Regions from separate parts of the Yersinia alsatica genome, predicted to be linked through region 1. Evidence: predicted binding sites of a transcription regulator. Region 1 holds the regulator's gene; each other region holds the start of a gene.

Region 1 (7,908 bases):
CATAAGCAAAACGCTCGCCGCACGCGGACAGCGCCTGCACAGCCTGAGCAGAGAAACCGCAGTTTGGCAGCTTAGGTGAACCCTTCATATAAAGCAGGATTGGGTTTTCCGCTATCTGGCGCTGAATTTTATCAATCGTGGTCATTTCTTGCTTCCTCAAGCCCTGTGGCTACAATACTTATTGCTCAATTTAATTATTGCGTACGGCCTATTGTAGCGACTGTCACGACAGGAATAAAACGCCATCTTTTGCAGGGGCTTTACTCTGCCAGCAAATGGTTATATTGTCGGCTACAAATATATGCATTTATAATAACATTTTTGATCCCATCACTTCATTATTATCTTGCTTGTGGGGTGCTTGAAATAGGCGGTGGTTAACTCGTTGACGTATGGTTGATTTAAGGTCATTTGACGGGTGAAAAAACAACAATTGCGACGCCATTAACGTTTTCTCACAATATCGATTAGATTCTTGTAGTTCGCCGCTGTTTTATATCCGGAGTTTCGGCAATACTGTGACTCTTCATATTCATTTCAGGGCCAAGGTTGGTAGCGTTATTATGCGTTTAATTCTTACGCTGTTTGTGCTGCTGTTCACCCAGCTATTTCTAAACCTGGCGCATGCGTCGCCGCAGGCTCACGTCTCTGCTGAGCAAAAGAAAGGTCAGATTAGTCAGGCCAGCCCTGATGATCGCAAGAAACGTAAAGCAGATAAAAACATTAAGAAAGTTAAAGTCGACAACAATAAAAACACTACCAGTAAAAAAGTCCCAAATAAGATAGCCGCCAATAACGATAAAAAGAAAACAGCCGCCACTGCCAGTAAAACTATTAAGAAGAAAGCACCAGAAGTCAGCAAACCTACCGCTAAAAAATCAAACAACAGTAAAGCCACTGAGAGTAAAAAAACCGATATTAAAACTGCGGCCAATAAAAAGGCGACAGTTAAGAAAACAGAAAAAGTTGCTTATGGTCGCCATAGAAATAAAGCGGAAGGGAAAGCCAGCACCGAATTAGCCGCAAATAATAAAATGAAACTCAGCCCGGCACATAAAAAACGCTACCAACACGCCAAACAAACCGCTATGAGCAAACTGATGAAACAAGTCGGCAAACCTTATCGCTGGGGCGGCACCTCCCCTAATACCGGTTTTGATTGCAGCGGGCTTATCTATTACGCCTATAAAGATGTCATCAGAATAAAAATGCCGCGCACCGCCAACGAAATGTATCATTTGCGCGATGCAGCACCGGTTAAACGCGCTGAATTAGAAAGTGGTGACCTGGTGTTCTTCAATATTGCTAATCGTGGTGTGGCCGACCATGTAGGGGTCTATTTAGGCAACGGCAAGTTTATTCAGTCCCCGCGGACGGGCGAAGAGATCCGCATCAGCATGATGGATAATGACTACTGGCAAGATCACTATGTCGGCGCGCGCCGGGTAGTGACACCAAAAACCATCCGCTAATCCTTACTCTGGCACCCGGTAAATCTATCAGGTGCCTACCTCTCACCATCCCCACCAATCACATAACTCAATGCGTTTAATTTTCGTGCAATCCCCCATCTTGTAGTGTGGTTATATCTGTCATTCCTGTTGAAAGTTGTTAAGATTAATACCCACAACAAAAATACAACAATTATGATTTAACCGCTCTTCGCCGCATCATGGCTACAGCTAATGACCGGATTTGAGGAGCAAACACCCTGAGCAACCCCGAAAGGAGAGAGCTATGTCTTTTGAATTACCCGCATTACCTTATGCACAAAATGCACTGGAACCGCATATTTCGGCTGAAACACTGGAATATCATTACGGCAAGCATCACAACACCTATGTGGTGAATCTTAATAACCTGATTAAAGATACTGAGTTTGCTGCTAAGACGTTGGAAGAGATTATCAAAACCTCCAGCGGCGGCATCTTTAACAATGCTGCCCAAGTCTGGAACCATACTTTTTACTGGCACTGTCTGTCGCCGAATGGCGGTGGTGAACCAACGGGCAAAGTCGATGATGCCATTAAGCAATCTTTTGGTTCTTTTGCTGAATTTAAAGCGCAATTTACCGACGCCGCAGTGAAAAACTTTGGTGCAGGTTGGACGTGGCTGGTCAAGAAAGCGGATGGCACTCTGGCAATTGTCAGTACATCGAATGCAGCAACACCACTGACAACCAGCGATAAGCCGTTGTTGACTGTGGATGTGTGGGAACACGCTTACTATATTGATTACCGCAATGCGCGGCCAAAATATCTGGAGAACTTCTGGGCTTTGGTTAACTGGTCTTTTGTTGAGCAGAATTTAGCTTAATAGCGGCGTAATAATTAAGGGCGGGTAAACCGCCCTACTTATCACCGGCAAGCGGCTTAATTAATTCATTACCGCCACGAAGCTAAAGACAATAATCATTGCCAGCGCACCAACAGTCGTAATCAGCGACATCTTCAAATTGGTATCCATAAAAACTCCTCAGCCGGTTAATTTTAGTAGGGAAAAGGCACATAATTAGTGCGTTAAATTATTTTCCCACAGATAGGAAAAAAAATCTTGTGCTCATTACGCACTTTATAACATTGATTAGCTCTTCCACTTTCCCTCCAGATCAGACAAAATTCGCAGTTCATAACTGCATACCGACTAATAACGTCCAATAAAAACTCTCAGACGACCAGCTGACTCAACCATCCAGCCTACTATCGTGCTTCTGTCTGAGCGGTTTTCGAGTAATGCAGGCAAACGATTAACATAATACTTACCTGCTGTAACAGGTAAGCTTAGGAGTCATTTTTTTATGGCAACGATTAAAGATGTGGCCAAACACGCGGGTGTGTCCACCACCACCGTTTCACACGTGATCAATAAAACTCGTTTCGTCGCCGAAAATACCAAGGCTGCTGTGTGGGCAGCCATTAAAGAACTGCATTATTCGCCCAGTGCTGTGGCTCGCAGTTTGAAAGTGAATCACACTAAGTCAATTGGTTTACTGGCGACATCCAGTGAAGCCCCCTATTTCGCTGAAGTGATCGAAGCGGTTGAAAATAGCTGCTATAGCAAAGGCTATACCCTGATTTTATGTAACTCTCATAATAATCTGGATAAACAAAAAGCTTATCTGGCCATGCTGGCGCAAAAGCGTGTTGATGGGCTATTAGTGATGTGCTCAGAATATCCCGAGCAACTGTTAGGGATGCTGGAAGATTATCGTAATATTCCAATGGTAGTTATGGATTGGGGCACCGCGCGCGGTGATTTCACCGATTCAATTATTGATAATGCCTTCGAGGGTGGCTATATAGCTGGCCGTTATCTGATTGAGCGCGGCCATCGTGATATCGGTGCTATTCCCGGCCAGTTATCACGTAATACCGGGGGCGGTCGCCATCAGGGCTTCCTGAAGGCATTAGAGGAAGCCAATATCACGATACGCGATGAATGGGTGGTTCAGGGCGATTTTGAACCTGAGTCTGGTTATAAAGCCATGCATCAGATTTTGACGCAAAAACATCGTCCGACCGCGGTATTCTGTGGCGGAGATATCATGGCGATGGGCGCAATATGTGCCGCTGATGAGTTGGGTTTACGCGTGCCGCAAGATATTTCGGTGATCGGGTATGACAATGTGCGTAATGCCCGCTATTTCTCACCGGCGCTAACCACGATCCACCAGCCCAAAGAGCGATTAGGTGAAACCGCCTTTGCCATGTTGCTTGATCGTATTGTCAGCAAGCGCGAAGACCCACAAACCATTGAAGTACACCCGAAACTGGTAGAGCGCCGTTCTGTCGCTGATGGTCCGTTCCGCGATTACCGCCGTTAATCCTCTTCGGCCAGTCACATTCCACGTGACTGGCCGCTAGTGCTGCACGCCGCCGTCATCCGCTGCATTGCCATCCTTTAACCATTCGTCATTTAGCGTGACACTGTCACCTAAATAGTCCAGTAACCACGCTAAAGCTGGGGAGTGATTATTCTGTTCCCAGGTTAAGCAGCACGGGCTATCCGGCAGTGGTTCAGCTAACGTCAATGCCACCAACTGGCCATCGGCAATCAGCGGCGACACCATATGGGCTGGCACCATACCAATGCAAAGCCCTGCACACAGGCAGTCAATCCCCGTCGTCCAGTCCGGTGCTACTAATCGTTGCTGATTATCCAGCGTCCAGGTATCTCGCTTAGGCAGATTTCGTGCCGTATCTTCCAGACAAAGTGAAGGATATGGCCGCAACTGATTGTCGTTAAGTGGCCCGGTTAAACGGGCTAAAGGATGGTTCACACTGACTACACAATGCCAGGTCAAAAAGCCCATATCGCGAAATACAAACCGCCCTCTCACCGGGATGGCCCGGGTGGCACCAATGGCCATATCGGCTTGCCCATCGACCAAAGCATCCCAGACACCATTAAACACCTCATAGCGCACCCGCAGCTCCACGTCAGGGAAATGGCGATAAAAATCCAGCACCAGGCGGCGACTTCGCTGCGGTTTGACGATTTTATCTATCACGATATTTAATTGCCCCCGCCAGCCATTCGCCACCTGTTGGCACTGACGGCGCGTGTTATTCATTTTTTTGATAACATCCCGGGCTTCTTTGATGAAAACCACTCCAGCCTGAGTTAATTCGACATCGCGATGACGCCGCTCAAACAGGGGAACTGCCAGCCACTCCTCCAGTTGGCGCACGGTATAACTGACGGCAGACGGCACACGGTGCAATTCTTGAGCAGCCGCACTGAAGCTGCCGGTGCGCGCCACAGCATCAACCACCTCCAATGAGTATTCAGACCACATTATTTTCTGCCTCTCTATATTCAATTATTTGGTGTCAATTTTTTTGATAGCTTCTCGCAAATATTACCGTTTCACAACTGATTATCGTAGCGGATAGAATGCCCCCCGCTATAAATCCCTAATTATAAAGCTGTCTCAAGACAGCAAATTGCCTGCAAAATTATGATAAAGAGAAATAAAGTATGAAGACGTCAACAAGTTTCATGTTCTATCTGGCGGGTTTGAGCATGTTGGGGTACTTGGCCACCGATATGTATTTACCCGCCTTTGGTGCCATGCAACAAGAATTACAAGCCTCCGCTGGTTCCATTAGTGCCAGTCTCAGCATCTTCCTCGCCGGTTTCGCTATCGCCCAGCTTATTTGGGGGCCAGTCTCCGACAAGCTGGGCCGCAAACCAGTGCTATTAGCTGGATTGGGGTTATTTGCCATCGGCTGTTTGGGGGTGTTGTGGGTTGAGACAGCAACACAACTCTTGGTGCTGCGCTTTATTCAAGCTGTGGGGGTCTGCTCAGCAGCAGTGAGTTGGCAAGCATTAGTGGTAGACCGCTACCGTGACGGTAAAGCCAACCGGGTCTTTGCCACAATTATGCCGTTAGTGGCGTTATCTCCGGCACTCGCCCCATTATTGGGTGCTTGGCTATTGAACCACTTCAGCTGGCGCTCAATTTTCGTCGTACTGTTGGCCGTGACACTGTTACTTTTGATCCCCACTGCACTACTGAAAGAGCGGAAAAATGCCCCATCAGATAATACGGTGCAAAATAAAAGCGCCATTAGTTTCTGGCAGCTCCTAAAATCGCCAGTCTTTAGCGGCAACGTGATGATATTTGCGGCATGCAGCGCGGGGTTCTTCGCCTGGTTAACCGGCTCGCCTTTCATTCTGGGTGAGATGGGATATAGCCCCAATGCCATTGGTTTGAGTTATGTTCCACAAACTTTGGCCTTCCTGCTGGGGGGGTTTGGTTGCCGCAGCGCACTGACTCGGATTAAAGGCAATACCCTGCTGCCTTGGCTGTTGAGCGGCTATGCCATCAGCATGGTTGCGCTCTATTTGATCGCAACATTGACCACGCCAACGCTGATAACTTTACTTATTCCATTCTGCTTAATGGCGCTTGTGAATGGTGCCTGCTACCCTATTATCGTAGCAAATGCATTAACCCCATTTCCGGCCAATACGGGTAAAGCCGCAGCACTACAAAATACGTTGCAGCTCGGTTTGTGTTTTGTCGCTAGCATGGCGGTTTCGGCTTATATCAGCCAGCCCTTGTTGGCCACAGTCACAGTGATGTTATCGACCGTTATTTTGGCATTTCTGGGTTATGGCATTCATTGCTACGCTTTGCGCAAAGAAAAAAGCCACACTGACAGTACTGGCTATAATTGCGCTGAGTCATAATTACCAATAAAAATAGTCACTAACGAACATGCTGGCCGGGAACGATTTATTATTGAGAAAGCGTCCCGGCAAGCCTATACTCGATTTAACCGATAACGATATCATTAAAAAAAAGCATTATCTTAAGCATTTTCTGTGCGCGTGGATTGCGTCACATTTACTCTTATGGATGAGTCGCCCTAACTCCAAGAGTCATTAGGGTTTCTTCTTAATCTTCCTCTTTACCTGAAGTAATGGGAGCTGCAACAACACTGCAACTTCAAATACCAAGGGTATGTCCGTAAAGGACATCAGACACCAAGGTCACGACAACCTATTTGGTATGTATTCGCGTATATCGACAGTGGCGCGGGTCATAAGTCAGAAGAAAGTGATGGAGAAGCTATGAGTTCATCCTGTATTGAAGACCAGAGTATTCAAGAAAATCCGTGGTTCCGCATTGTGCAAGAAATGCTGACTCGGGCTGATATTGAAATCAATGGCTCACGCCCCTTCGACATTAGAGTTAATAACCCAGACTTTTTTAAGCGGGTATTACAAGAAGGATCTTTGGCATTAGGTGAGAGTTATATGGATGGCTGGTGGGAGTGCGACCGCCTGGATATTTTCTTCCAGCGAGTACTCAGAGCCGGCTTGGAAAAACAACTGCCACATCATCTCAAAGATACTTTACGTATTGCCGCTGCTCGCATTATCAATTTGCAATCAAAGAAAAGAGCCTGGATTGTCGGTAAAGAACATTATGACTTGGGTAATGACTTATTCAGCTTAATGCTCGATCCCAATATGCAATATTCTTGTGGCTACTGGAAAGATGCCACCACACTTGAGCAAGCGCAGGAAAATAAATTGCAGATGATCTGCGAGAAACTGCAATTAGCTCCGGGTATGAAGCTGCTGGATATTGGTTGTGGTTGGGGTGGGCTTGCCGCTTATGCCGCCCGTCACTTCGGGGTGTCTGTCACCGGTGTCACCATTTCTGCTGAACAGCAAAAATTGGCGCAAAAACGCTGCGAAGGGTTGGATGTCACGATTTTGCTGCAAGATTATCGTGACTTAAATGAACAATTCGACCGCATCGTTTCTGTTGGGATGTTCGAGCACGTCGGGCCGAAGAATTATCACACCTATTTTGATGTGGTAAATCGCAATCTAAAACCTGATGGTTTATTCCTGTTACATACCATTGGCGCCAATCGTACTGATCTCAGTATTGATCCGTGGATTAATAAGTATATTTTCCCCAATGGCTGCCTACCGTCAGTGAAGCATATTGCCAACGCCAGCGAACCTTATTTCATCATGGAAGACTGGCATAATTTCGGTGCAGACTATGACCGAACACTGATGGCATGGTATGAACGTTTTCAAGCTGCATGGCCAAGTCTGGCAGAAAACTATTCACCACGATTTCAGCGGATGTTTAGCTATTATCTGAATGCCTGTGCGGGTGCATTCCGCGCCAGAGACATTCAATTGTGGCAAGTATTATTCAGCCCAAATGGTGTCGAAGGCGGTATTCGGGTTGCTCGTTAATCTCTTCTCTTAAGTTAGCAAGGCAGCGGGCCATTAGCCCCCTGCTTTGCTCTCTGTTAACTAGCTCCGCACAGTTTTTTCTACTGCTGCTGCCGCAGTAGCAATATCGCGCTGTGCCAAAACTCGCTCGACAGTGTCAACTACCGCTTGGGTCTGTGGATCTATTTCGATATT
Region 2 (7,908 bases), 1.1 Mb from region 1:
ATTCAACGCTACCGACACTTTCCCTTGTGCTAAGTAACTTTTCGCTGCCAGATGGGAGACGACAGCCATATCGTAAATGCCATCTATCAGACATTCGATACGTACTTCAGCCCCACGCATATGGGCAAAATAAAGGGGAAGTAAGGTAAATTGTTGCCTTAAACCGCTCGCCAGACCTTCATAAAGTTTGGTGTAGGGCAGTGGCATAGCGCACACCATATTACCCAGATCGGCCTGTTGCAGTAACAGCGACATATTCAGATCAATCAGCAAGGTTCCGTTACGGCCTCGACGTTCCACGATAATCGCGTTATCTGCCTCCAGCACTTTTAATGCGTGCTGCACCACACCGACGGAGATACCGAAATCATCGGATAACTCATCAATGGTTTTAAGCCGATTACCGGGGCGTTCGCCAATTAAATAGCGCGCCATGGATACTAATGCCAACCCTTCTTTTTTTATGAATTTCTTACTCATGGTAGGTCAATTCAGCCTTAATTCACCCAGCAATAAGTTTTGTTACTGGGCAATAAATAGTAAGGGGATAATTTTAGTCGCACGATTAATTTTCAGTTATATGAACATTTAGACATTCATCTGAATGTCTCATCGTGGCAATATTAAATTAGGATATATGAGATCTAAATCACGTTCTACCAAATTTAAAAGCAATAAGTAAACGGATTTTTTATAACCGATATGTTGGGGAGGCCGAATAGCATCCCCGAAAGAAATTAAATAAAATTCAATAATTAAATGACTTTATGCGGACCGAAACACTCATAGTGAATCCGCTCAGATGCCACTCCTTGTGCCAATAACTGACGACCAGCAAACTGCATAAAAGCTAATGGGCCACAGAAGTAATAATGCCTGTTGGGATCTGCTGCCAGCCACTGATGTGAACTGAGATCCATCAGGCCTTGGCTGTGATAATCCTGCCCTTTATTATCCTGCTCGCTTGGTTCGCGGTACCACACATGGCGGCTAAGATTCGGCATATTTTCTGCAATAGCTGAAACTTCATCGGCAAAAGCATGAACTCGCCCATTTTCAGCAGCATGCAGCCAATGCACCGGGGCTGAATGCTGTTGGTTATGCAAGGTATTAAGCATGCTTAACATGGGCGTTTGACCCACACCTGCAGAAATCAATGCCACCGGTGTCTCGGGTGAAATATCGAGGAAGAAATCACCCCGAGGCGGGGCAACACGGACGGTATCGCCCTCGCTAAGTTGTTGATGAAGATAGTTCGACACTGTACCTTGCTCTTCACGTTTCACCGCAATTCGGTATGTTTTGCCGTTTGGTGCCGCGGTCAGAGAATATTGGCGGATTTCCTGATATTCGAGACGCTCATCTTCAATATAGATACCCAGATATTGGCCCGGTTTGAAATCCAGCACTCGACCACCATCTTCTGGTGCTAGCTCGAAGCTACAAATAACCTCACTCTGCATCTCTTTTTTGATGAGGCGAAAACGGCGCAAAGTCCTCCAGCCCCCAGTGCTGGTTTCACTCTGCTCATAAATCTGGCTTTCTCGCGTAATAAACACATCCGCCAGAACACCATAGGCTTTGGCCCACGCATCTAGCACTTCCTGACCGGGGGAGAACATTTCATCCAAGGTGCTTATCAGATGGTGACCAACAATAGAATAATGCTCTGGTTTAATATTTAGGCTGGTATGTTTCTGGGCAATACGTTCCACGGCGGGCAGTAACGCCGCCAGATTATCAATATTCGCGGCATAAGCACAAATTGCGTTGAACAGGGCTTCGCGCTGATCGCCATTGAACTGGTTGCTCATGTTGAAAATGTGTTTGAGTTCAGGATTGTGTTCGAACATGCGATCGTAGAAATGCGCGGTCAGTTTCGGCCCGGTAGCGGCCAGTAATGGGATGGTGGATTGAACGGTAGCGATGGTTTGTTGGTCCAGCATGCGGTGCTCCTTAACTGTTTTCTTCAACTATTTTTCTTCCCGCTATCCTTGACTGCTGCAATGCCAATGATTGGGATTATAAGTTACAAATCAATACATGTATTTTAAATGCATCTTATAGATCGCTACTGAATTTGTAAATCAACATTGCCCTTATAAGGGTTTACTGCGCGGTGCCAGTTCACAGAATGTGAAAAAATCACATAATGAATATGAGGATAATTCCGTTGCTTTGGATGAACTCTGAACAGGTCAAAGCCTTACGCAGTCTGGAGCCAATCGTTTGCGTAAAAACCTCTGTCAAGACCTATCTTAACGGGGGGAAAACAGTTTACACTGTGGCATAGACCCCAAATGTTAGTTAAGTCAGGAGAGCCGGATGTTAAAGCGTGAAATGAACATTGCCGATTATGATGCAGATCTATGGCGTGCAATGGAGCAAGAAGTGGTGCGCCAGGAAGAGCACATCGAACTGATTGCCTCAGAGAACTACACTAGCCCGCGTGTTATGCAGGCACAAGGTTCTCAGTTGACGAACAAATATGCTGAAGGCTATCCGGGCAAGCGTTATTACGGTGGCTGTGAATATGTTGATATCGTTGAGCAACTGGCAATCGATCGCGCTAAAGAGCTGTTCGGCGCTGATTACGCTAACGTTCAGCCGCACTCCGGTTCTCAAGCAAACGTGGCGGTTTACTCTGCTTTGTTGCAGCCAGGCGACACCGTTCTGGGGATGAATTTGGCGCACGGCGGCCATCTGACCCACGGCTCACCGGTTAACTTCTCCGGTAAACTGTACAATATCGTCCCTTACGGTATTGATGAATCTGGCAAGATTGATTATGAAGATATGGCACGTCAGGCTGAAATTCATAAACCAAAAATGATCATCGGCGGCTTCTCTGCTTATTCCGGTATCGTTGATTGGGCAAAAATGCGCGAAATCGCCGACAGCATCGGCGCATGGTTCTTCGTGGACATGGCTCACGTAGCGGGCTTGGTAGCGGCAGGTGTTTATCCTAACCCAGTTCCACATGCACACGTTGTCACCACGACCACGCACAAAACACTGGCTGGCCCACGCGGCGGTTTGATTTTGGCGAAAGGCGGTGATGAAGATCTGTATAAGAAACTGAACTCTTCGGTATTCCCAGCCAACCAAGGCGGCCCATTGATGCACGTTATCGCTGGTAAAGCGGTGGCGCTGAAAGAAGCCATGGAACCTGAGTTCAAGATTTACCAGCAACAAGTGGCTAAGAACGCGAAAGCAATGGTGGCTGTATTCCTGGATCGCGGCTACAAAGTGGTTTCTGGCGGCACTGATAACCACCTGTTCTTGCTTGATTTGGTGGATAAAAACATCACGGGTAAAGATGCGGATGCCGCCTTGGGCCGTGCCAATATTACCGTGAACAAAAACAGTGTTCCTAACGACCCGAAAAGCCCGTTTGTCACTTCTGGTGTGCGTATCGGTAGCCCAGCCATCACTCGTCGTGGTTTCAAAGAAGATGAATCTCGCGAGCTGGCTGGTTGGATGTGTGATGTGTTGGATAACATCAACGACGAAGCCACCATCGAACGTATCAAACAGAAAGTTCTGGCTATCTGTGCGCGTTTCCCGGTTTACGCATAATATCGTCAGATTGATGTCAGTTTATAAAACCCGCGTAATGCGGGTTTTTTTATGTCTATAGCAGGCGGATAAAAATGCTCTTGACGTCATGCGGGAGCTATCGCAGCAGCTGTTGGTAATTTGTAATCCGTATGATTTAAATGTGAATTTAATCACAAACTGTATGTTTGCATAATTACAGCATTGCTAGCAGACGAGGCCTCTGTCACAGTAACGGCTGACCTCGGAGGGATTCATGGTATTGCAATCAACACGTTGGCTGTCGCTCAGCTATTTCACCTATTTCTTTTCTTATGGCATTTTCCTGCCTTTCTGGGGCATCTGGTTGCAAGGGGAAGGGATACCGCCTGAAACCATTGGTATTTTGCTTGGTGCCGGGTTGATTTCCCGTTTTCTCGGTAGCCTGATTATTGCTCCTGGCGTTAAAGATCCTTCCCATCTGGTTACCGCAATCCGCATTTTGACACTCCTGGCATTGGCTTTTGCCATCGGCTTTTGGTTCGGTAATGGTTGGGCCTGGTTGATGATAGTTATTGCCGGTTTTAACCTATTTTTTGGCCCATTAGTACCACTGACCGATGCGCTGGCAGCGACCTGGCAAAAACAGATAACCATGGATTACGGCAAAGTCCGGCTATGGGGGTCACTGGCCTTTGTTATTGGCTCGGCATTGACCGGGAAGCTGGTCTCTGTCTGGGGCCATCCCGCCATCCTCTATAGCCTGCTTTTCGGTGTTTCAGCCATGCTAGTGGGGGCATGGCTGAAACCCAGCATCATGCCGCAGGGGGAGGTTAAGCACCGCAATGTGGCCGCAACTCGCTGGAAAGTGTTGTTATCTGATTCGCAAGTGTGGCGTTTTTTACTCTGTGTAACTCTGTTGCAGGGCGCACACGCCGGTTATTACAGCTTCAGTTCAATTTACTGGCAAGATGCCGGTTACTCTGCTGCCACCATTGGCTATTTATGGTCATTGGGGGTGGTGGCCGAGATTCTGGTCTTCGCATTCAGTAATGTTCTTTTCCGCCGCTGGACAGCCCGTAGCCTGTTACTGCTTTCCGCGATCAGTGGCATTATTCGCTGGAGCCTGATGGCCTCTACCACCGAACTGTCGTGGCTTATTTTTATTCAAATCTTGCATTGCGGCTCGTTCACTGTTTGCCATCTGGCGGCAATGCGCTTTATTGCCGCCCGGAGGGGGCCAGATGTCATCCGTTTGCAGTCAGTTTATTCTGCACTGGCGATGGGAGGAGGGATTGCGGTGATGACGGTTATCTCTGGTTTCCTGTTCGAGCACTATCAGGGCGGAGTATTCTGGGTTATGGCATTGATCGTGATCCCCGCGCTGTTTATTCGCCCGCGAGTGGTCGCGGCACCAGAAAATCTTAGCCACTAGGGCAATTCTAACAAACTACGTAACTGGTTGTTTTGTTGTTCAGTCAGTGGCAATAAAACCTGAATTAATGGGGGCATTGATTCAGGTTGCCGCACAGCATAAGGGGTCAGCACCACCGCGGTACCGGCAGGGGCACCGGACTGCAAATACACATCATGCGGTAAGTATTTAATATGCAGCGGCAACAGGGTCAGCTCACGAACCTGCTGTTCAACTTGCTCTTCCAATAACGGATTATTCCGCGTCAGCAGTAAAATCTGCTTTTCCTGTAATGCATTATCCTGCATCAGCCAGGCACCAAAACTAATGGCTATTAAAGCAATCTCGTCGGCAGAAAATTGAATTTGATACTCTTGCTCAAACGCGACCAGCGCCTGCTGAGTTGTACGTAACAGCCGTGGATATTGGCGGTTAACTTCTTTCAGTGATGAATTATCAATACCGATATTGAAATAACAGCGCTCAATAGCAGGGGCCAGATGGGCAAAAAGCTGGTTCATCAGCATTTCATTGCTGCTCAGCGTCATGCCCGAAAGCTGTTGAAAGTGTGCTACTAACTGATTGATAGCATTGGCCAAGCGTGAGTCTTCTGCTGACTGAGTACTGTGATAACTGTGTGCCTTAATCATTGTCAGCATCAGTATTAGCACGTCTCGTTCGATCTTATCGAGTGGGCTACCTAATAGCGGATTAAATGAATCAAACAAACTGTCAGCGGCTGCCTGTGCCGGTTTGCACTCCAGCCATTGTTGCTGGGCGAGAGAGAGCTCTGGCAGGGCTTGCTGCCGACTCTCCCAAGCACAATAGGCCAAATACAGTTGTAAAAACTGACGATCTTTTTCATTGAGCTGACGATTCAGGTAAGGTTCGCATTGAGCGACTATTTGCGGCAACTCCTCGGATATCAGGTGGTTATCCCATGAAAGCGCATCATATAAACTGGGGGCAAAATGACACTCAACAAATTCAGGGCAATAACGTAATCCACGGCGTAACCAGTGGATGAGGCAGAGCCTTTTGTCGAGCCGGCTGCCGTGAATCAGGCAGGGGTCATCGGCATTGGCACTGAGCTGCAAATGGTAGAAACGCTGGATTTCATTGGCAACCTCGGCTATATCTTGCCGGGTAGTCGGCAGCCCGACGCCATTCAATTGGCTGATAGTGTCCAGTTGTACTGTGCGTGCTGGCATAAATAGCATCAGTAACATATGGCAACGGCGTTGTTGACCGGATAGCTGTTGGTCGGAAAACTTTTTATCGGGTAACCGGGGCACAGAAAAAGTGTCCAAGTGCATATAACCTTCCGTGATGGATGTGTCGTTATTCATCATTCTTAAGCATAGCAAAGGAGATTCTATTCGGTTTACTGAGGTAAGAGGCTTTTACATCGACTTACAACTTACATCACAGTTATCGTGGAATTTCCAAGGATTGATTCATGCAGGATATGTTATGTTATAACAAATTCGTTATGGGTAAGCGACTAACAGCCTTGCTGTTAGCGGGGAGCGCTTTTATGTATAGCCAATTGGCAGCAGCCCATCCCCACAGCTTTATCGATATGGATGCCACTCTTGTCAGTGAAAAACAGACGCTGGTGGGTATAAAAATGGTCTGGACGATGGATGAGATTACTTCCGCAGATCTGTTGTATGACGCAGAAAATGCCAAAAGTGATTCTGAAATCTGGAAGAAGCTGGCAGCCGAGGTGATGGCTAATGTGCTTGGGCAACATTATTTCACGGATATATACCGTGATGGTAAACCGGTGAAATATAAAAACTTGCCGACAGAATATCATTTGTCGCGTAAGGGCCATCAGGCGGTTTTGGAGTTTGTTTTGCCCTTGGCTGAGCCACAACCTTTGGTGGGGAAACCTTTTATTATCTCAACTTACGACCCGACCTATTTTGTGGATATGACTTATGCCGGAGATAAGGCCGTCAGGTTATCGGCAGAAATGGAAAAAAACTGCAAATTAACCTTATTCACCCCCAATCCGAATGCCTCATTGCAGGCTTATGCGCTGTCATTGGATAAGAGTGATTCACCAGGAGAAGATATGGAACTTGGGAAACAATTCGCACAACGAGTCACTGTGCAATGTCAGTAGGGCTCACCTCGGCTTCGCGCCACAGACACTGGTTAATAAATTTATGGCCACTGTTGCTGTTTTTAGTGCTGCTGGCGGGTGCTGCCCATGTTGTCTGGCTCTATTGGCCGGAACTGCTGTTCAAGACGGTGGTCTGGCAAAAAAATATGCATCAGCAAATGGCACAGCTACTGCAACAGGTTAAAGCTAATCCACATCAGACCGGTTTTGCGCTAATGATGTTCAGTCTGATTTATGGGGTGCTACATGCGGTGGGGCCGGGGCATGGCAAAGTCGTGATTGTGACCTATTTAGCCACTCATCCAGCCCAGTTAAAAAGCAGTTTGAAGCTGACGTTTGCCGCTTCAATACTGCAAGGCGCGGTAGCAATTCTACTGGTTACGGTGCTGTTGGGCATGTTGCAACTCTCTTCCCGCTATTTGCATCAGAGTAGTTTCTGGCTGGAAAAAGGCAGCTTCCTATTAGTTATCGCCCTCGGTATCTTATTATGTTACCGGGCAATAAAGCGGCTTTATCAGCAGATAAAAATACTCAAGCCACAAAAAATTACCATCCAACGTATACAACCACTCAGCGCGGATCACGTGCATAGTGATAACTGTGGTTGTGGGCACCGCCATATGCCGAGCACTCAAGAACTGCAAGCGGGGGATGATTGGCGTACTCGGCTGGCGATTGTTCTGGCCATGGGAATGCGGCCGTGTTCAGGGGCTATCATGGTGCTGCTGTTTGCCAAAGTGATTGGAGTCTACTGGTGGGGGATTTTATCTGCTATCGCCATGGCGATAGGAACATCATTAACCATCTCGTTATTGGCACTGTT
Region 3 (7,908 bases), 450 kb from region 1:
AGCCCACTTATCCAGTTTTTTCACATTCTTGCGCAGACGGTTGGCATAATCCTCTGCCACTTGCACGCCGGCAGCACCCTGTGGATTCGCCGCCAACTGGTAGTTTTTCTGCACACAATCCAACGGGCCATTTTTGGCTTTGAATTCGCGCTCTGCACGTAACTGCAAGCAGCTCAGCAATTCAGGTGACGCGCTGAACAGTGACAAACGCCAGCCGCCGAATGCACTTTTCATGATGCGGCCCAGCATATTGTGCAGGGCAATCAGCGCCGGTTCACTTTCCAGCCGCTCACCATAAGGCGGGTTACTGATAACCGTACCTACCGGCCCTTCGGGCAGTGGATTCACCAGCTTGCTGACATCATTGGCATTAAAGGTAATCAATTCTGATACCCCGGCACGGCGGGCGTTGGCCCGAGCCATCTCAATGACACGCCGGTCAATATCTGAGCCAAAGAAGCGAGACGTTGTTTCTTGCAAGCCACGGCGAGCACGCACTTGTGCTTCGCTGGTTAATTCGCGCCACAGCTCTTCGTTGAATGCGCTCCAGGCAGTAAAGCCCCAATGTGCCCGATGCAAACCTGGTGCGCGATCAGAGGCCATCATGGCGGCTTCAATCAACAACGTACCGGAGCCGCACATTGGATCGACCATTGGCGTACCCAACTGCCAACCTGAGCGCTGAATAATAGCCGCCGCCAGGTTTTCTTTTAATGGTGCCTGTCCGGTCAAGTCGCGATAACCGCGCTGATGCAGGCCTTCACCGCTAAGATCTAACGCCACACTGGCCATATCTCGTTGCAGGAACACATTGACCCGAATATCCGGTTGCTGTTTGGCCACTGTCGGGCGCTGATCCAGCTTGCGAGTAAAGCTATCGACAATAGCGTCTTTTACTTTTAATGCACCATACTGACTATTGCGGATTTCCTCATTCACGCCGCTAAAATGCACGGCAAATGTCTTGTCCACACCAAAGATTGACGGCCAGTCAATTGCCTGCACCCCAAGGTACAAGTCTAAGTCACTGTAAACTTTGAATTCGTTGAGCGGTAGCAAAATGCGCGAAGCCAAGCGGCTCCACAACAGGCTTTGGTACATGAGTCGATCGTCGCCCTGAAAATGTACCCCACCCTGCACTATTTTACAGTCGTGAGCGCCCAGCGCTTCGAGTTCGCTTTTTAACAGTTCTTCCAGTCCACGCGCCGTGCTGGCAAACAGAGAGTTCATATCGCACTATCACCAAAAAGAAAATTGTTGCGCATTATAGCTAATCCCAGCAGCTTGTCATAAAGTTGCTCCCTCTAATTTAATACTCGCACGGAGGCAATGGTGATTACCCTCTCCCGACTTTACGTTCATCCGGTGAAATCCATGCGCGGCTTGCAGCTTTCTCATGCTCAAGTTAGCAGCAGCGGACTGGCCTTTGACCGCGTATTTATGATTACCGAACCGGATGGCACTTTTATTACTGCGCGCCAATATCCGAAGATGGTCATGTTTACCCCGGCATTAATGCCAGACGGTTTGTACCTTACTGCCCCCGATGGCGAGAGCGCCAGTATCCGCTTTAATGATTTTTTAGCCAATGGGGAACCCACTGAAGTTTGGGGCAACCATTTTACCGCGTTAATTGCCCCACCCGCTATCAACAACTGGCTCAGTGACTATTTTCAGCGTGAAGTGCAATTGCGCTGGCTCGGAGCAGAATTAACCCGCCGGGTAAAACCGATGCCGAAAATTCCACTCTCCTTTGCTGATGGCTTCCCTTATTTACTCATTAATGAAGCATCATTTAAAGAATTACAGCAGCGCTGCCCCGGCAGTATTAAGCTGGAACAGTTCCGCCCCAATTTAGTGGTGACGGGGGCCAATGCCTTTGCTGAAGACAGTTGGCAGGTTATCCGAGTGGGGGATATTACCTTTGATTTGGTCAAACCATGCAGCCGCTGTGTATTAACCACAGTCAGCGTTGAACGTGGACGTAAACATCCTACAGGTGAACCTTTACAGACACTACAGACATTCCGAACCGCTGAAAATGGTGATATCGACTTTGGCCAAAATATGGTGGCCAGAAATAGCGGGATTATTCGGGTTGGGGATGAAGTCGAAATTCTGTCAACCAAACCACCACGCCCTTATAGTGCCGGTGCTGTGGTTGAAAGCTTAGCCGCGCCGCAAGATCAATCCAAAACGCTGTCTATTGAATATAATGGCATCCGCTTTAATGGTAATAATCAGCAGGTATTATTAGAGCAATTGGAGCAACAAAATATTCGTATACCTTACTCTTGTCGGGCAGGGATATGTGGCAGTTGTCGAATTACATTAATCAATGGCGATGTCGCACCTTTAAAACAGAGTGCTATCGGTAATGACGGGACGATTCTTTGTTGCAGTTGTATCCCTAAAGGGGATATTACTCTCAGCGGTAAATAAGAGAATACCGACTAACTTACGTCAGTAAGGTAGCCACCACGGCTGTAGCTTGAAAGATAATGGATATTACATCGCCCGGTCGTAGGCTGGCGCGGTGTACGTCTGTTCAATCACCAGCGGTAACAAACGATCATTCATTATCTTTATTGCGTCACCCAATACTAACTGACGCCCTGCTAATACCACCTGAGATTGTGCCAATAAACATAAGCTGGCAGAGTCGCCTGATTCAACCACCAATAAACTAATATCTTCACCGCTATCCAATACTTTTACTGTCGCCAATTCAGCATTCTGTGGCAACCAAGCTTTTGGCTGTTGTGCAAAATACCAGCTTTTAGGCATTAAAGGTTTTAGAAAACGAAATGCAACCAAAGCATTTAATATCAATTCTGAACGTTGCTCATGGCCCATTTTAATTTGGCGGCACTGATCTTCAAATTCAAAATAAAGCGCGGCATCATCAACACAAAATGCGGAGTCAGCAAAAGCATCAGGGGTTAACATTTTTGACGGGAAACGCGAGCGAAATATCATACCATTAGCTAAATCCAACATGAGTCGATCATGTTCGGTATCAAAATACCAACGCCATTTATCGTCTGGTTTAATCCGCATATTTTATCCTTCCCACTATTGTCGCCAACATCATTGACTCAATGAGCAAGATTTTCACCCGCCAAATGAGACTAAATTCAAATAAGGTTTTTGATGTATATTTAATCTATAGGAACAAAATATAGACGAGCTGGGGGAATAAATAAACCCCCAGGCAAGTAAAGAAGATAAATAATTAGATATGAGTAACGATATTCTTAATCAAACCTGGCCCACGGAAGATAAATCCGGAATAAATTTGAATCAATGAAGCACCCGCAGCCATTTTTTCACGAGCAGCGGTTACTGAGTCTATTCCACCCACACCGATAATAGGCAGACGCCCTTGTAGCTCTTGCGATAAACGACGAATCACTTCAGTACTGCGTAATTGTAATGGTCGGCCACTTAAACCACCGGCTTGTTCGCAATAATTTAATCCCTGAATGAGGGAACGATCTAAAGTTGTATTAGTGGCAATAACACCATCTATATTATGGCGAACCAAACTGTCAGCTATTTGGATCAATTCCTCTTCAGTAAGATCTGGCGCGATCTTTACTGCCACAGGAACATACTTATGGTGGCGCTGGTGTAATTCAGTTTGTTTATTTTTAATTGCAGCTAACAGATCGTCTAATGCTTCGCCATACTGTAAAGTTCGTAATCCCGGTGTATTTGGTGAAGAGATATTAATCGCAATATATCCAGCGTAAGGATAAATTTTATCCATACAAATCAAGTAATCGTCTTTACCTTGTTCTACGGGAGTATCTTTATTCTTGCCGATATTAATACCGAGAATACCGCCAAAATGTGATTTTTTAACGTTTTCAATTAAGTTATCAACGCCGTGATTATTAAATCCCATGCGGTTGATCAAACCTTCGGCTTCAACGATCCTAAAGAGTCTGGGTTTATCATTACCTGACTGCGGCCGTGGTGTCACAGTCCCTACTTCAATAAAACCAAACCCCATTGCCCCCAGAGCATCAATACACTCACCGTCTTTATCCAGACCCGCAGCCAAGCCGAGTGGATTTTTGAATGACAATCCCATACAACTTACCGGTTTAGTTGGCACCGACTGACGTACCAAAAACTCAAGCGGTGTGCCGGTAATTCGTTTTAGCTGGCGGAAAGTAAACTCATGGGCACGTTCTGGATCAAGCTGAAAGAGTGCTTTTTTGACGAGAGGATAGTACATGTAATCTCCTGAGCGAGCGATGACAAGCCGTTGATGCGGGAATGGTAAATTCATCTTTCAGGAAAGTAAACGTTTGCGAAGTAAAGCCATGGAAAGAATAGTGGTATTGCAGAGTGGGTCAGTCATGAATAGAGGGCACAACTGCCCTCTATTCATTATACAAAAACAGCTTATGCCGCTAATGCCTTGGTGATTTTCTCGTACAGGTCACCTGATAAGTTTTCCAGCATTTTCAACTGTTCCAATGCCTGACGCATCAGAGCTTGACGCCCTGAATCATAGCGTTTCAAACGAATCAATGGCTCAATCAAACGAGCAGCAACCTGTGGGTTACGGGTATTCAAGTCGCTGAGGATTTCCACCAGGAATTGATAACCACTGCCATCAGTGGCATGGAAGGCCGCTGGGTTGCCGGAAGCAAAGCTACCAATCAATGAGCGAGTACGGTTTGGATTACTCAAACTAAACGCCGGATGCTTAAGCAACCCGCGAACTTGCGCCAAAACATCTACCGCCGGGCTGGTTGCTTGCAGAGCAAACCATTTATCCATCACCAGACCGTCATGGTTCCAGCGCACATCAAAGGCAGCCAGTAACTCGTCCCGGCATGGCAGTTGTGCCGCCACTGATGCGGCTAATGCGGCCAGCGAGTCAGTCATATTATCGGCTTGATGATATTGCGAAGAGACCAGTTTATTAGCAAACTCGGCATCACCAAACGCCAGATAATTCAAGCAGGTATTACGCAAGGCACGCTTGGCTATATCACTGTGCTCAATACGATAGACTGGGGTGATATTCGCCACATAGACAGCCAACAGTTCGTCGGACAACTCTTGAGCCAGGCAACGAGTAATCGCCTCATGCACCGCACTGATTGCCTGTGGATCAATAGTGGTAAACAGCTCAGCAATTTCATTTTCGGATGGCAATGTCAGGATCTGAGCGGCTAAAGCGGGATCAAGATTTTCATCAAGCAATATTGCACGGAAAGCATCGGCCACGTGATTAGGTAAACTCAGCGGCTGTTTCTGCTGGTATTTAGCAACATTAAGCTTGATATACGTTGCCAACAAGCTCTGCGCCGCATCCCAACGGGAGAATTCATTGCGCGCATGCTGCATCAGGAAAGTCAGTTGCTGGTCACTGTAGGTGTAATCCAGTTTTACCGGCGCGGAGAACTCACGCAGCAGAGACGGGATCGGCGTATGTTCAACATTATCAAAAGTAAAAGTCTGTTCCGCTTCTGTCACATTCAGGACGTGATGAACCGGCAAGCCATTTCTCTGTAACGGAATAACATTGCCTTTGCTGTCATATAACTCAATATCCAATGGGATATGCAATGGCAGTTTTTCCGGCTGATCGGGGGTTGGTAATGTTTTCTGACTCACATACAGATGATATTGCTGTTTTTCCGCATCATAATCATCACGTACCGTCAGGATTGGCGTACCCGATTGGCTATACCAGCGGCGGAATAAAGATAAATCGACATTTGATGCATCTTCCATGGCCTGGACAAAATCATCACAGGTTGCGGCGCTGCCATCATGGCGCTCAAAATAGAGTTGCATACCCGCCTGGAATTGCTGTTCACCCAGTAATGTATGCATCATGCGGATAACTTCTGAACCTTTCTCGTACACCGTCAAGGTATAGAAGTTGTTCATCTCGATAACTTTATCGGGCCGAATAGCATGAGCCATTGGGCTGGCATCTTCTGCAAACTGTGCCGCGCGCATGACACGCACATTTTCAATGCGATTAACCGAACGCGACCCTAAATCAGAGCTGAATTCCTGATCACGGAATACTGTTAGCCCCTCTTTCAAACTTAACTGGAACCAATCGCGACACGTCACGCGGTTACCAGTCCAGTTATGGAAATATTCATGGCCAATAACCGCTTCAATATTCAGATAGTCTTTATCTGTCGCTGTTTCTGCTTTTGCCAGAACATATTTTGAGTTAAATACATTCAACCCTTTATTTTCCATGGCGCCCATATTGAAGAAATCAACCGCAACAATCATATAAATGTCTAGGTCATATTCCAGACCAAAACGGGTCTCATCCCATTTCATGGAATTCTTCAACGAGGTCATCGCCCAATCAGCACGATCCAAATTGCCACGGTCAACAAACAACTCCAGCGCAACTTCTCGACCAGAACGAGTAATGAATTTATCGCGTAAAACATCAAAATCACCGGCGACCAAAGCAAATAGGTAGCAAGGTTTTGGGAATGGGTCTTCCCATTTAACCCAATGGCGACCATCGTCTAAAGTGCCTTTCCCCACCGGATTACCGTTGGAGAGTAAATAAGGATAAAGCGTTTTATCGGCAACAATCCGCGTAGTAAAACGCGCCAGCACATCAGGGCGGTCTAAATAATAGGTAATATGACGAAAACCTTCGGCTTCACACTGGGTACACAATGCTTCGCCGGAAAGATATAACCCTTCAAGCGCACTGTTGGTTGCAGGATGAATATCATTAACAATTGTAAGTGTGAAATTCGCCGGCAGTTGTTCGATGACCAGCACGTTATCCTGTATCTGATAATGTGGCCAGGCTTGCCCATCAACACTGAGACTCATTAATGTGAGATCTTCACCATTTAAAATCAGCGGTGCGCCATCTGTTCCCTGACGTTTTACTTTACTGACCGCCGTTACCGTCGTTTTTTGTGCATCTAGCGCGAAGTCCAGACTGATATCGGTGATAGTGTAATCCGGCGATTTATAATCGTGACGGTATTTAGCTTGCGGCTGTTGTGTCATAGAAACCCTTTTGACGTCATCAGTGAATATGATTACCAGGTCTGCAATTATGGTTGTTGGGGCTAAAAAACATTAGGCTAAAAACAATAATGTTTGAGTGAAAACCAATAATTTTGGGTTAAAAACAAGGCTGCCAGTGGCTTTGCCCTCAGACTCAGATAGCTTTTCAATGTATCACAATTGCAAAAAAATCCCAGTTGAGAACCTATGCTATTGCGGCAAATTCTGTATCGAACAAAAAGCAGCCTGCACATTAATAAAATTAAACCCAGATAAGCAGATACTCACTTAATCACCACCACAACCCCACGTCTATGTCTGGCCTAAAAATAGCCAGAAAATCTATAAAAGAACACCAAGCCAGTCAGCCCTCCTTTAGTTACCTCTTATTAAAATTTTGCCTCGTTTTGACTAAAATTAAATAATTGTTAAGAAATGCAAATATAATGACGGGGAAATGTGCAAGATGCATTTCCCCATCGTAGACATAAAAACTTACGCTTTGTCGATATTCTACTCAAGTTAATAACCCTATATTTTTTAAGACAATATTTCTCTCTCATCATCTAAATACCTAAAAATTTGGCTTTTATCCCATAACACATTTAAGAAAAGAGCGACTTCGCTGATAATGGCACGTTTAATCCTAGACCTCTGATTAGCATTTATGGTGTGATGAGGCTTCAATAACAGGATAATACCGGTATACTCCTGCAACTTTTAGATTATGCCGACTGTGGAAAATGCTCCTACGAGGATGCTGTATAGCGCCATGACCCAAGACGCCTCACCGATTTTGACTTCATTGCTTGATACGGATGCTTATAAGCTCCATATGCAACAAGCAGTGTTCCATCGTTATCGCCATATTACCGT

The links. Region 1 encodes PurR, which represses purine synthesis genes. Its sites were predicted from a motif close to CANGCAAACGTTTGCNTG; they were not measured.
Positions count from the first base shown of each region.
Region 2: glyA (serine hydroxymethyltransferase) is a predicted target of PurR. The motif match lies at 2,219-2,236, and genes of this name have one in related genera.
Region 3: pyrD (quinone-dependent dihydroorotate dehydrogenase) is a predicted target of PurR. The motif match lies at 4,309-4,326, and genes of this name have one in related genera.

Region 1 is NZ_CP104006.1:3,023,323-3,031,230, reverse strand. Features, by position in the region: gene N0H69_RS13530 (Grx4 family monothiol glutaredoxin) at 1-145, opposite strand, end outside; gene N0H69_RS13525 (C40 family peptidase) at 564-1,472, shown strand; gene sodB (superoxide dismutase [Fe]) at 1,738-2,316, shown strand; gene cydH (cytochrome bd-I oxidase subunit CydH) at 2,377-2,466, opposite strand; gene purR (HTH-type transcriptional repressor PurR) at 2,798-3,823, shown strand; gene punR (DNA-binding transcriptional activator PunR) at 3,860-4,798, opposite strand; gene punC (purine nucleoside transporter PunC) at 4,981-6,198, shown strand; gene cfa (cyclopropane fatty acyl phospholipid synthase) at 6,583-7,734, shown strand; gene N0H69_RS13490 (riboflavin synthase) at 7,795-7,908, opposite strand, start outside.
Region 2 is NZ_CP104006.1:1,961,668-1,969,575, forward strand. Features, by position in the region: partial or broken gene yhfZ (GntR family transcriptional regulator YhfZ) at 1-480, opposite strand, end outside; gene hmpA (NO-inducible flavohemoprotein) at 756-1,946, opposite strand; gene glyA (serine hydroxymethyltransferase) at 2,326-3,579, shown strand; gene N0H69_RS08710 (3-phenylpropionate MFS transporter) at 3,815-4,972, shown strand; gene csiE (stationary phase inducible protein CsiE) at 4,969-6,267, opposite strand; gene N0H69_RS08720 (DUF1007 family protein) at 6,420-7,085, shown strand; gene N0H69_RS08725 (nickel/cobalt transporter) at 7,076-7,908, shown strand, end outside.
Region 3 is NZ_CP104006.1:2,575,134-2,583,041, reverse strand. Features, by position in the region: gene rlmKL (bifunctional 23S rRNA (guanine(2069)-N(7))-methyltransferase RlmK/23S rRNA (guanine(2445)-N(2))-methyltransferase RlmL) at 1-1,230, opposite strand, end outside; gene N0H69_RS11355 (YcbX family protein) at 1,330-2,442, shown strand; gene N0H69_RS11350 (cell division protein ZapC) at 2,509-3,060, opposite strand; gene pyrD (quinone-dependent dihydroorotate dehydrogenase) at 3,236-4,246, opposite strand; gene pepN (aminopeptidase N) at 4,417-7,032, opposite strand; gene pncB (nicotinate phosphoribosyltransferase) at 7,805-7,908, shown strand, end outside.